3 regions of the Carboxydocella sp. ULO1 genome follow, and region 2 is predicted to be linked to each of the others. Evidence: riboswitches for the same ligand, from Rfam matches in the RefSeq annotation. Region 2 holds a riboswitch; each other region holds the start of a gene.
The links. A riboswitch is a leader RNA that binds a small molecule or an ion and turns the genes downstream of it on or off. The one in region 2 is predicted to bind cyclic di-GMP.
Positions count from the first base shown of each region.

Region 1 (3,272 bases), on a different contig from region 2:
CGATTGCCGTCCCTCTTTCTCCGCTCTCTTTGCTCTTCATCTTTCCTCCCCCCTATTCCATCCGCATCTGCACACTGCCACTTACTGTATAGGGGTTACCGATAATTTCACCGATAATGGGGGCAAAGATTTGTACCGGGTAGGAAACCTGCACCGTTACCGGTTGCCCCCGCAGGCGATTGCTATAGGCAGGAGCGATGGTGATTTGCAGTTTACTGCTATCCAGACCCACAGCTGTATCTTTAATCCTGGCGATAATAGCTGTATCCTGGGCCCCCACCACTGCCAGACGCGCCCCCTCCCGGGCCCCATTGTTCACCGTCAGATAGGCATGGAAAATGCGACCGAATTCAATAATGCCAAAGAGCAACATTAATAAAAGAGGCAGAACAAGGGCCATTTCCACCAGTGCCTGTCCCCTTTCCCCTCTTTTTCTTCCCATCCCCATTTTCCTCACCTACCTAACCAGAGTGTCACCAGTAAATAGCCCAGGCTGAGAGGAATGGCATAGGGGATAGCCGTCGGATCTGTCTGGCTGGTTTCTTCCTTCCACCACTGGCCGGTAAAGAAACCAACAAATAGCCTGGCACCTGCTTTAGACCAGGTTTGTTTAAACCCGGCCCAGCCCTGTTGCCAGAGGAGTCGGCCACACAGCCAAAGTCCCCCTAGGATGGCCCCTGCCAGAAAAGTATATAACGCCACTTTTCCCCCTGCCCAGGCACCGATGGCCGCCAGGAATTTCACATCTCCTGCACCCATTCCACCTACCAGAAAGGGCAGGATTAGTAGACCCAGACCAACCAGCCAGCCCAGCAAAGAGCCTTTCAATTCAGGCCAACCGCCCTGGTAATAGTGCCAGCCCCAGATCAGAGGCAGGGTATACAGTACCAGCCAGTTGGGAATGCGCCGATAGCGCCAGTCATAATAAATGGCAAGTGTGATGATAACCCAGAACAAACTCATCCCTCCGCCCGGGAAAAATAGGGCCCTACACCGAGGCACTCGGCCTACCGCGTAGGGCCTTGGGGTTTTTTTAGCTAGCACTAAAGCTTAGTCCTTCAAATACCGCCTTAATCTTATCCTTGAAAGCTATTACCGTTACAACCAGAGCCGCCGCCACCAAAGCAATAATCAGACCATACTCGGTCATTGCCTGACCAGACTCCTCTTTCCACAATCTTTTGATGATGTTCATACCAAATCCCTCCTTGCTAAACTTCGCTCTTTTTCACCCTTATGCATAAGACACAACACCTAAAAACCCCCTTTTACCGGCTGCCCGGCGAAAGGGGGTCACAAACCGACCTTCCACAATTCGGCAGCCTGGCAGTCATAGCGCTTATACGCCTTAGACCCATGGCTTTGCGCCCCCGGCTTTCACCGGGTTTGCCTTTATCGTTGTGTCTTATTGCCTTGTTCTGATTTTAGTATATACCCAATTAGGACAAATGTCTATGGGACCGCAGCTTTAATTTTTCTAGGACTTAGGTCCCAGACAAATGGTTTTTTTCGTACAAAGGTTTAATTTTATCTTTAAACAATATTAAAGATAATACTAGAGCTGCTGCAACCAGAGAGATAATCAGCGTGTACTCACTTAAAGCCTGCCCCTTCTCCTCCCGCCAAAACCGTTGAACTTTTCCCATACCGGTCCCTCCTCCGCTTCGCCTTTCAGGCTCCTACTTTTAGTATACATAAATGAAGGGGTATTAGTCTATGGATCTTAAGTCCCAAAAGCCTGCTCATTAAAAATTCGCAACAATGTCTGCAATTCCCGTTTCCCCTGTTGCCGCTGCCGCAAATCCAGAAAAACCACCCGCTGGTAGCGGGCTGCCAGATAGGCCAGACGGCGAGGCGATATGAGCGGAAACCACTTTTGCTCTACTACCAGCAGATTAAAATGTTCCCGCGCCAGTTTATCGGCAATGGCCAGAGTCTGATCCCAGGACCCCTGGTCAATGATGATAATCTGCAGCAACCAGTGATAACGATACTCGTATTGCAGCAGCCAGCGTACCACCCCTTCCAGATTAGTCACATTATTCCTGGTCAATAGCACCACGGAAATCCCATTCATTTGTGGTTGCCGTTGTTGACGGCGGCTGTAAAACAGTCCCCACAGCAGCAAGCCCACTAAGCCCAGCAAACAGAAAAAGGGCAGCCACCATGACATATAATCCACCCCACTCCGGGATTTTTGTCTATGCCATGATATGCTGCCTTCAGGAATTGGGTTCCTCGGTCAGTCCCATGCGCACAGCAAACAGCGCCGCCTGGGTCCGGTCTTCCACCCCGATTTTTTTAAAAAGATGGGTCAGATGATTTTTTACAGTCTTCTCACTGATGAACAACCTTTCCCCGATTTCCCGGTTGGTCAAACCCTGAGCCACCATGCCCAGAATATCCCTTTCCCGTCGGGTAAGCTGTTGCAAAAGCTGTTGTTCCTGCAGACGGGTCATCATGTGGCTGATTTTTTCCATTACCTCCGGAGCAATCACGGTTCCACCCCCGGTTACTGTGGCCACTGCCGCCAGCAAGTTATCAGCACTGATGTCCTTGAGCAGGTAGCCTGCTACCCCGGCCTTAATCACCTCCGGTGCCCGTTCATCCACCGCTACTGTTAGAGCGATGATCTTCACCCGGGGCATCAGCTGTTTCAACTGGCGGATAGCCTGAATACCATCAGTACGGGGCATGTTGATATCCATCAAAACAAGATCGGGAAGACATTCCCGGGCCTTCGCCACTGCCTCCGCCCCATCTCCCGCTTCCCCCACCACCTCCAGGTTGGGCTCTAGAGCCAGTACCTTGCGTAAGCCTTCCCGGATCAGAGGATGGTCATCTACCAGCAAAATCCTCACTATCCCCATAGCTAAACCTCCCTATCCTTCGTTGAGCGGTACTTTCAGCAGAATCTCCGTCCCCTGCCCTGGTCGACTGCGCAGGATGAAAGTGCCTCCTAACAGTTCCACCCTTTCCCGCATACTGGTCAAACCCAGGCTCTCCCGTTGCTTGTTGGCCAGGGCTTGTTCCACATCAAACCCCTGGCCATCATCCTTGATCAGGATGTTAACACTATCCCGGCCCATTTCCAGCCGCACTATAACTTTGCTGGCCCGGGCATGTTTCCAGACATTATTGAGGGCTTCCTGGACCACGCGAAACAGTCCTACTTCCACCGCATTATCCAGGCGCCTTTCATAACCAAAGAAGATAAATTCCGTGTTTAAATTATATTTGCTCTTATAATCCTCCAGATAGCGACGCAAAGC
Region 1 is NZ_BDLQ01000007.1:66,426-69,697, reverse strand. It holds gene ULO1_RS01130 (TadE/TadG family type IV pilus assembly protein) at 1-40, opposite strand, end outside; gene ULO1_RS01125 (TadE/TadG family type IV pilus assembly protein) at 53-442, opposite strand; gene ULO1_RS01120 (prepilin peptidase) at 454-957, opposite strand; gene ULO1_RS01115 (Flp family type IVb pilin) at 1,034-1,195, opposite strand; cyclic di-GMP riboswitch class I at 1,315-1,401, opposite strand; gene ULO1_RS14490 (Flp family type IVb pilin) at 1,485-1,646, opposite strand; gene ULO1_RS01110 (glycosyltransferase family A protein) at 1,724-2,173, opposite strand; gene ULO1_RS01105 (response regulator transcription factor) at 2,223-2,870, opposite strand; gene ULO1_RS01100 (sensor histidine kinase) at 2,883-3,272, opposite strand, start outside.
Region 1: it holds a riboswitch for cyclic di-GMP, as region 2 does, so the genes downstream of both, ULO1_RS01115 (Flp family type IVb pilin) here and ULO1_RS06080 (hypothetical protein) in region 2, are expected to answer to the same signal.

Region 2 (3,272 bases):
GCGGGTACCATTACCCCGAGCAGGGTCAGTTTTTTTGTGACTTGCCAGTTCTTTTTGCAGGGCTAGAATTTTTTCCGATAGCTGGACTACCTGGGTCAGATCTTTAAAGATTTCTACCGCTCCCACCAGTTGGCCGTTTTCAAACATAGGGATGGTAGAAGTGACAGTGGCTACCTGCTTGCCCTGGTAATTGGTATAATGCTGGACATGGTTGAGCAAAGGCTGACGCTGGCGCAGGACATAGTAAAAGGTACTGGTTTCCTCGGTGAGGCCTGGAAAGACGTCCAAAATATTTTTCCCAATAGCTGCTGCCGGGTCTATTCCACCGATATTGGTGGCAGGTTCGTTATAAAAAATGATATTGGCTTTAGTATCAGTAACAATGATTCCTTCATCCAGATTAGCCAGGATTATATCCAATAGATGTTTGTAATCCACCCCTATATCCCCCTTTGCTGGCTGTATGGGTGAACAAATTCTCCATAGCCGGGGGAAAGTCCTTTTTTGTTAGGTTAAACTACCAATTAAGGGGATGAGATTATACTATCTCCACTGCTGCTATAATATCCCGTTGTTTAAAGCTATAACCCCTGTGTAAAAAGAAGAGAGGCCATGTGGCCTCTCTTCAGTCATCATGTTCTCCGTCATTCTGTTCTCCATCATTTATACCATCATGGTCATTGTCTTCATCACCATCGAGAACACCATCATGGTCAGTGTCAGGATTTTTAGGATCTTCTTTTAATACAAATTCTCTACCATTGCTGATTTTGTCCCCATCATCATCTTCATCAAAGTCCATAATACCATCATCATCAGAGTCACTATCGATGGGGTTGGAGCCTATGCTAAACTCCTGGGAATTAGAGAGTCTGTCCTTATCAAAATCCTCGTCACCGTCTTTCATACCATCCCCGTCTGAATCAGCTTTCAGCGGGCTGGTATGGATCACAAATTCCTGATAGTTGTTAAGGTTGTCTCGGTCCAGGTCTTCGTTTCTATCTTTAATACCATCTCTGTCACTGTCAGGGTTTAGAGGGTTGGTGTGAACAAGGTATTCCTGAAGGTTCGTCAGTTTGTCATGGTCCAGGTCTTCATTACCATCCTTGATGCCATCCTGGTCGGTATCGGCTTTTACCGGATTCAAGCCCAGGTAAAATTCCTGTTTAACAGTAAGGCCGTCCCGGTCCGGGTCAGTGTTGGCCAAATTTCGATAAATGCTGAGATGATAGCGCAATTCCCAGCTGTCAGGTATACCATTATGGTTTTTGTCTTTGCTTACTTTGGCATTGGCCGGGTTTGGGCCGCTACCAAGAAGGACTAAAGTAGCGAGAGCGATTGGAGCCATGGTAAAAAAGACTTTACGTTTGTTCATAAAGAACCCCTCCTTAATTTAAAATCTTATCCCGAGCAAGCAGTTAAATTAAGGAGGCTCGCCCGGCAGCTGGCTGGCATGGCTGTGCAGCTTTAGCCCCTATAGCTTTGTGTCGCCGCCTTTCGACGGTTTTACTCTTTTCGGTTATCATATTATACGTTTTCAAAAAGTATTTTAGGGGGGTTTCTGGGAATTAAAAAAATTTTTCCTCAGGCGAGAGAGTGCCATATTGGAGAAATGTTATGCCCCTTGTTTAAAACTGAACAATTGTGCTACACTAAAAGAAATCTCATAAAGCAGGAGGTAAAAATCATTGAAAGTAGCGGCAGCAGTGGCAAAAACCTATGATTATATCGAAGTGGAAGCGGGAGTCCAGGAGGTTCTAAACCAGTTTGGTGGCATGGAAACTTTGATTAAGCCGGAGGAGAGGGTGCTCATCAAACCCAATATGCTGGAGGGATTGCCACCGGAGCGAGCAGTAACCACCCATCCGGAAGTAGTAAGAGCGGTAATTCGTCAGGTAAAGAGGGCCGGTGGCATACCTTTAGTCGGAGATAGTCCTGGAATTGGCAGTGGCATGAAGGCGGCGGAAAAAAACGGCATAGCCGGGGTATGCCGGGAAGAAGGAGCGGAATTGCTGGCATTTGCCGAATCAGCGGAGTATTCCTTTCCTGAGGGAAAAGTAATCCGCAAGTTCCATTTGACCGGTGAACTGCAACAGGTGGATAAAGTTATCTCTCTGGCCAAAATGAAGACCCATTCCTTTATGGGCATCACCGGGGCCGTCAAGAATTTGTTTGGCTGCATAGTGGGTCCAGGCAAAGCTCAGTTTCACCTGCGCCTGAAGCGACGGGACGATTTTGCTGCTATGCTGGTTGACCTGGCCCTGCTGGTTAAGCCGGTTTTTTTCCTGGTAGACGGAATTGTTGGGATGGAAGGCAATGGCCCCCGTAATGGTTCGCCTATTCAAGCGGGAGTGATTTTGGGCGGCACTAATGGCTTTGCTGTTGACCTGGTCATGGGTCAGATGATGGGTTTCAACAGTGAGGAATTGCCGGTATCACGGCTGGCTCTGGCCCGGGGGCTGGTACCGGGGTTGAAGAGGATTGAAGTGGTAGGCAGTGGCCGGGAGTTACGCTGGAATTTTCAGCCCCCCTATAACCTGGAGTCTCTGGATGGGCGGGTCCCGCCTTTTCTGGTCCGCTTTTTCCAGAATCAGTTCACCTATCGGCCGGTTATGAATGAAAAGTGTACCGGTTGCAGCCGTTGTGCTCAGCATTGTCCACCGCAAGCCATAAAGATCGAAAATGGGAAAGCGATGGTAGACTATGAGCAATGTATTCGTTGCTATTGTTGCCAGGAACTCTGTCCCTTTGATGCTGTTATTCTGGAACAGGGATTATTGCTCAAACTGTTCGGTCGGAAAAAGTAACCAGATGCCAGTGGCAGGCATATACTAAGACAAGAAGCTTAATCAGAGCAGAAGGGATTATTGGGTCAGCTACAGCTAGCGGTATTTATGGCCTGGCTAAAGCGGCTATTAAAGAACAAACAACCCCGTGAGTACCAGGGCTCACGGGGTTTATTTTATGATCTGCACACGCTTTTGTTTACGCAGCACCAGGCGCCAGTAGATGCCTTCCCAGCCGGTGAGGGAGTGGTCATTAACAATTTGTTTGGACATTAACTCAAAAGGGCTGCGCGCTACCAGTTGTTCTACTTCTGCTTCGGTAAGGCAGCAAAGCTCGGGCAGGCCACAGCCGGGGATATCGGTCCAGAGGGCGGTAAAAACGGCAATTCCACCGGGTTTAAGCACTCTCCAGGCCTCATCTAATACCTGCTGCCGGTTTTCCTCGATGCTTTCTGTAAAAACATGAAGGAGCCCAAAGCTGTAAAT
Region 2 is NZ_BDLQ01000031.1:16,256-19,527, forward strand. It holds gene ULO1_RS06075 (sigma-54-dependent Fis family transcriptional regulator) at 1-438, opposite strand, end outside; gene ULO1_RS06080 (hypothetical protein) at 626-1,375, opposite strand; cyclic di-GMP riboswitch class I at 1,437-1,521, opposite strand; gene ULO1_RS06085 (DUF362 domain-containing protein) at 1,689-2,807, shown strand; gene ULO1_RS06090 (class I SAM-dependent methyltransferase) at 2,958-3,272, opposite strand, start outside.

Region 3 (3,272 bases), on a different contig from region 2:
GCCAATGCTGTTGCCACTTCCATTGCCACCCGGGCCCTCAGCCCCCGGCAGGCAATTCTCCTGGCTGCCGCTTTTGATTTTCTAGGAGCGGTAACCCATACCGCTGTGGCAGCTACCATCGGAAAAGGAATTGTGGACCCAGCAGCCATAACCCAGACGGTTTTAATCGGCGCCCTCTCAGCTGCTATTTTCTGGAACCTGTTTACCTGGTACTATGGCATTCCCAGCAGTTCTTCCCATGCCCTCATCGGCGGCCTGGTAGGAGCTGCCGCTGCCCAGCACGGTTTTGCGCTCATCAAGTGGACAGGCCTGAGTAAAATCATCCTGTCCCTGATCTTATCCCCTATTCTGGGTCTGGTGGTGGGCTATCTGGTAATGGTGGGTTTTTTCTGGCTCTTCCGCTTTTCTCATCCCCATCAGACCAATAATGTTTTTCGTCGCTTACAGATCCTTTCAGCAGCGCTGACTGCCTATTCCCATGGCTCCAATGATGCCCAGAAGTCCATGGGCCTGATCACTATGGCTCTCGTCAGCGCCGGTATGATTGATACTTTTCATGTTCCCTTCTGGGTAGTAGTTGCCTGCGCCAGTGCCCTGGCCCTGGGTACCGCTACAGGGGGGAAAAAAATAATCCGCACCATGGGCGGGCGGATTTTTAAAATTGAACCCATAAATGGTTTTGCCTCGGATATTAGCTCTTCCCTGGTAATATTGCTGGCTTCCCGCTTTGGCCTACCCGTCAGCACTACTCATGTAGTCGCTTCCGCACTCATGGGAGTGGGCACAGCCAAAAACTTTCGCGGGGTAAAATGGGGGGTGGCCCGACAGATTATTACCGCCTGGTTTCTCACTTTGCCAGCTACCAGCCTGATCGGAGCCGGGGTCTATCTAGCCCTGGAATTATTGCTCTGATAGCTCCCTGGCTGCAGCCAGGACAGCTTCGGCATGGCCGGCTACCTTGACTTTGCGCCAGATCTGTCGGATAACACCATCGGCATCGATCAGGAAAGTGGATCTTTCAATCCCCATGCTTTTCTTGCCATACATATTCTTTTCTTTTAATACCTCATACAACTGACATACTTCCCCGTTACTATCACTGAGCAGAGGAAATTTCAGACCCAGTTTGGCCGCAAATTTCTCATGACTGGCTATGGAATCCCGGCTTACTCCGAGAATAACGGTATTGATGGCAGCAAACTGCTCCATCCGGTCATTAAAATCGACCGCTTCATTGGTTCAACCAGGAGTATTATCTTTAGGATAAAAATAAAGAACAACCTTTTTGCCAGCTAATTGGGATAAAGTGATTTCCTGTCCCCCGGTAGCGGGCAGGGTAAAATCAGGGGCCTTGAAGCCGATCTCTACCATATTCTCAACCTCCTCTGCTACTTATTTTCCCCATTGGAGCAGGATTTCCTGTTTTGTTGTCGAAAAAAATTTTTTAGAAAAACTTCTTAGGTCCCCCCAAAAATGATTGCCTGTTCGTATAATATAGCGAAAAGGAAAAAGGCAAAACCATCGAAAGGTGGTGACGCAAAGCTAAAGGGGCTACCGCAACTCCGTTGCCAGGCCAGCCAGCTGCCCGAGTGCGAGGCGATTTACCTCCTGCTCTGGCAGGAGGTAAAATTTTGAGCATTAAAAGGAGGTATGTCTTATGACTATCAAACACAAATTCCTGGCCACTTTTGTTGCCGCAATCCTGGCTCTTGGTCCTGTTTCCGCTGTTTTTGCTGAAGGGGAAACCACCACTACCACTGATGCTACAACCCAGACCACTGTTACTTCCGACACCTATGGCAATACCACTACTACTACCCAGGTCAATCCTTTTGAGCAGCAGGTTCTGCAGGTAAAAGCGGTGCTGGTTAAGCTGCTGGACAATCCGACCGATACAGCACTCAAGGCTGAGCTGAACAAGCTGATCACCAGCAAAAAAGATATCCGGGTTCTGGCCCAGGCTATCAATAGTCTGAAAAAAGATGCAGTGGCTGATTTCAAGAAAACTAAAGACAGTAAGACCTATGTGAAACGCATTCACCGGATCAATGAGCTGGCCAGGATGCTGAAAAAGGAAATTGTCAAACGGGAAAATGAAATTAAGAAAGAACAGAAAAAAGACAAGCGGGAACTGGCTCAATTAAAAGCCCAGGAAAAGAAACTGAAACAGGAACTGAAAGCCAAAGCCAAAGCGGAAAAAGCCAAACGTAAAATCGCTGAATTACAAGCTAAAATCAAAAAGTTGGAAGCTGAACTGGCTGCCGCTACCTCAGCTTTGAATCAAACTGCTCAGGCTACTACAACTGTTAATGCCTCCATTACCCAGTAAAAATCCAAGCCGCAGGCAAAGCCTGCGGCTTTGTTATTTAACCTCCACCGGGCAATGCGTTTTACTGTTTCAACCTGGGATCCAGGGCGTCCCGCAAACCGTCTCCCAGCAGATTAAAGCCCAGTACATTCAGCATAATGGCAATCCCGGGGAATATGGCCACCCAGGGCGCTTTAAGCAAGAGATCCCGGGTATCGGCCAGCATCGCCCCCCATTCCGGTGTAGGTGGCTGAGCCCCCAGGCCCAGAAAGCTGAGGCCGGCGGCATCGAGAATAGCTGTACCGATGCCCAGGGTAGCTGTTACAATAATGGGCGCAATGCAGTTGGGCAAAATATGGCGGAAAATAATGCGAGCATCCCTGGCCCCGATAGCTTTGGCCGCCTCGATATATTCAGTGGCTTTCACCGCCAGAACAGTAGACCGTACCACCCGGGCAAAGGTTGGCACATTCACCAGTCCGATGGCCACCATGGCATTTTCCAGACTGGGCCCCAGCACTGCCATGATAGCGATTGCCAGCAGGACACTGGGAAATGCCAGCATTATATCAACAATACGCATCAGGATGGAATCCAGCCAGCCGCCATAATAGCCGCCCAACGCCCCCATCAGGGTGCCTACTATCAAAGCGATGCCTACAGAAATAACCCCCACTTCAACAGAGATGCGGGCACCATAAACAATCCTGCTAAAAATATCCCGGCCCAGCTTGTCCGTTCCCAGCCAGTGCTTGGCGCTGGGTGGTTGCAAGCGCTCCTTCAAGCTCCCATCATGAACGGGGTCATAAGGAGCGATGAGCGGGGCAGCCAGAGCAGTAAACAGCAAGATAGCCACAATCAGCGCACCCAGCAGGGCAACTTTATTCCGCTTTAGCCGACGCCAGGCGTCAGCCCATAGTCCTCCTTTGTTCTGGCTCATGGCGCTCCTCCTTAACTGTAACGA
Region 3 is NZ_BDLQ01000007.1:109,529-112,800, reverse strand. It holds gene ULO1_RS01355 (inorganic phosphate transporter) at 1-912, shown strand, start outside; gene ULO1_RS01350 (peroxiredoxin) at 901-1,371, opposite strand; cyclic di-GMP riboswitch class I at 1,502-1,589, shown strand; gene ULO1_RS01345 (hypothetical protein) at 1,658-2,329, shown strand; gene nikC (nickel transporter permease) at 2,391-3,248, opposite strand; gene ULO1_RS01335 (ABC transporter permease) at 3,260-3,272, opposite strand, start outside.
Region 3: it holds a riboswitch for cyclic di-GMP, as region 2 does, so the genes downstream of both, ULO1_RS01345 (hypothetical protein) here and ULO1_RS06080 (hypothetical protein) in region 2, are expected to answer to the same signal.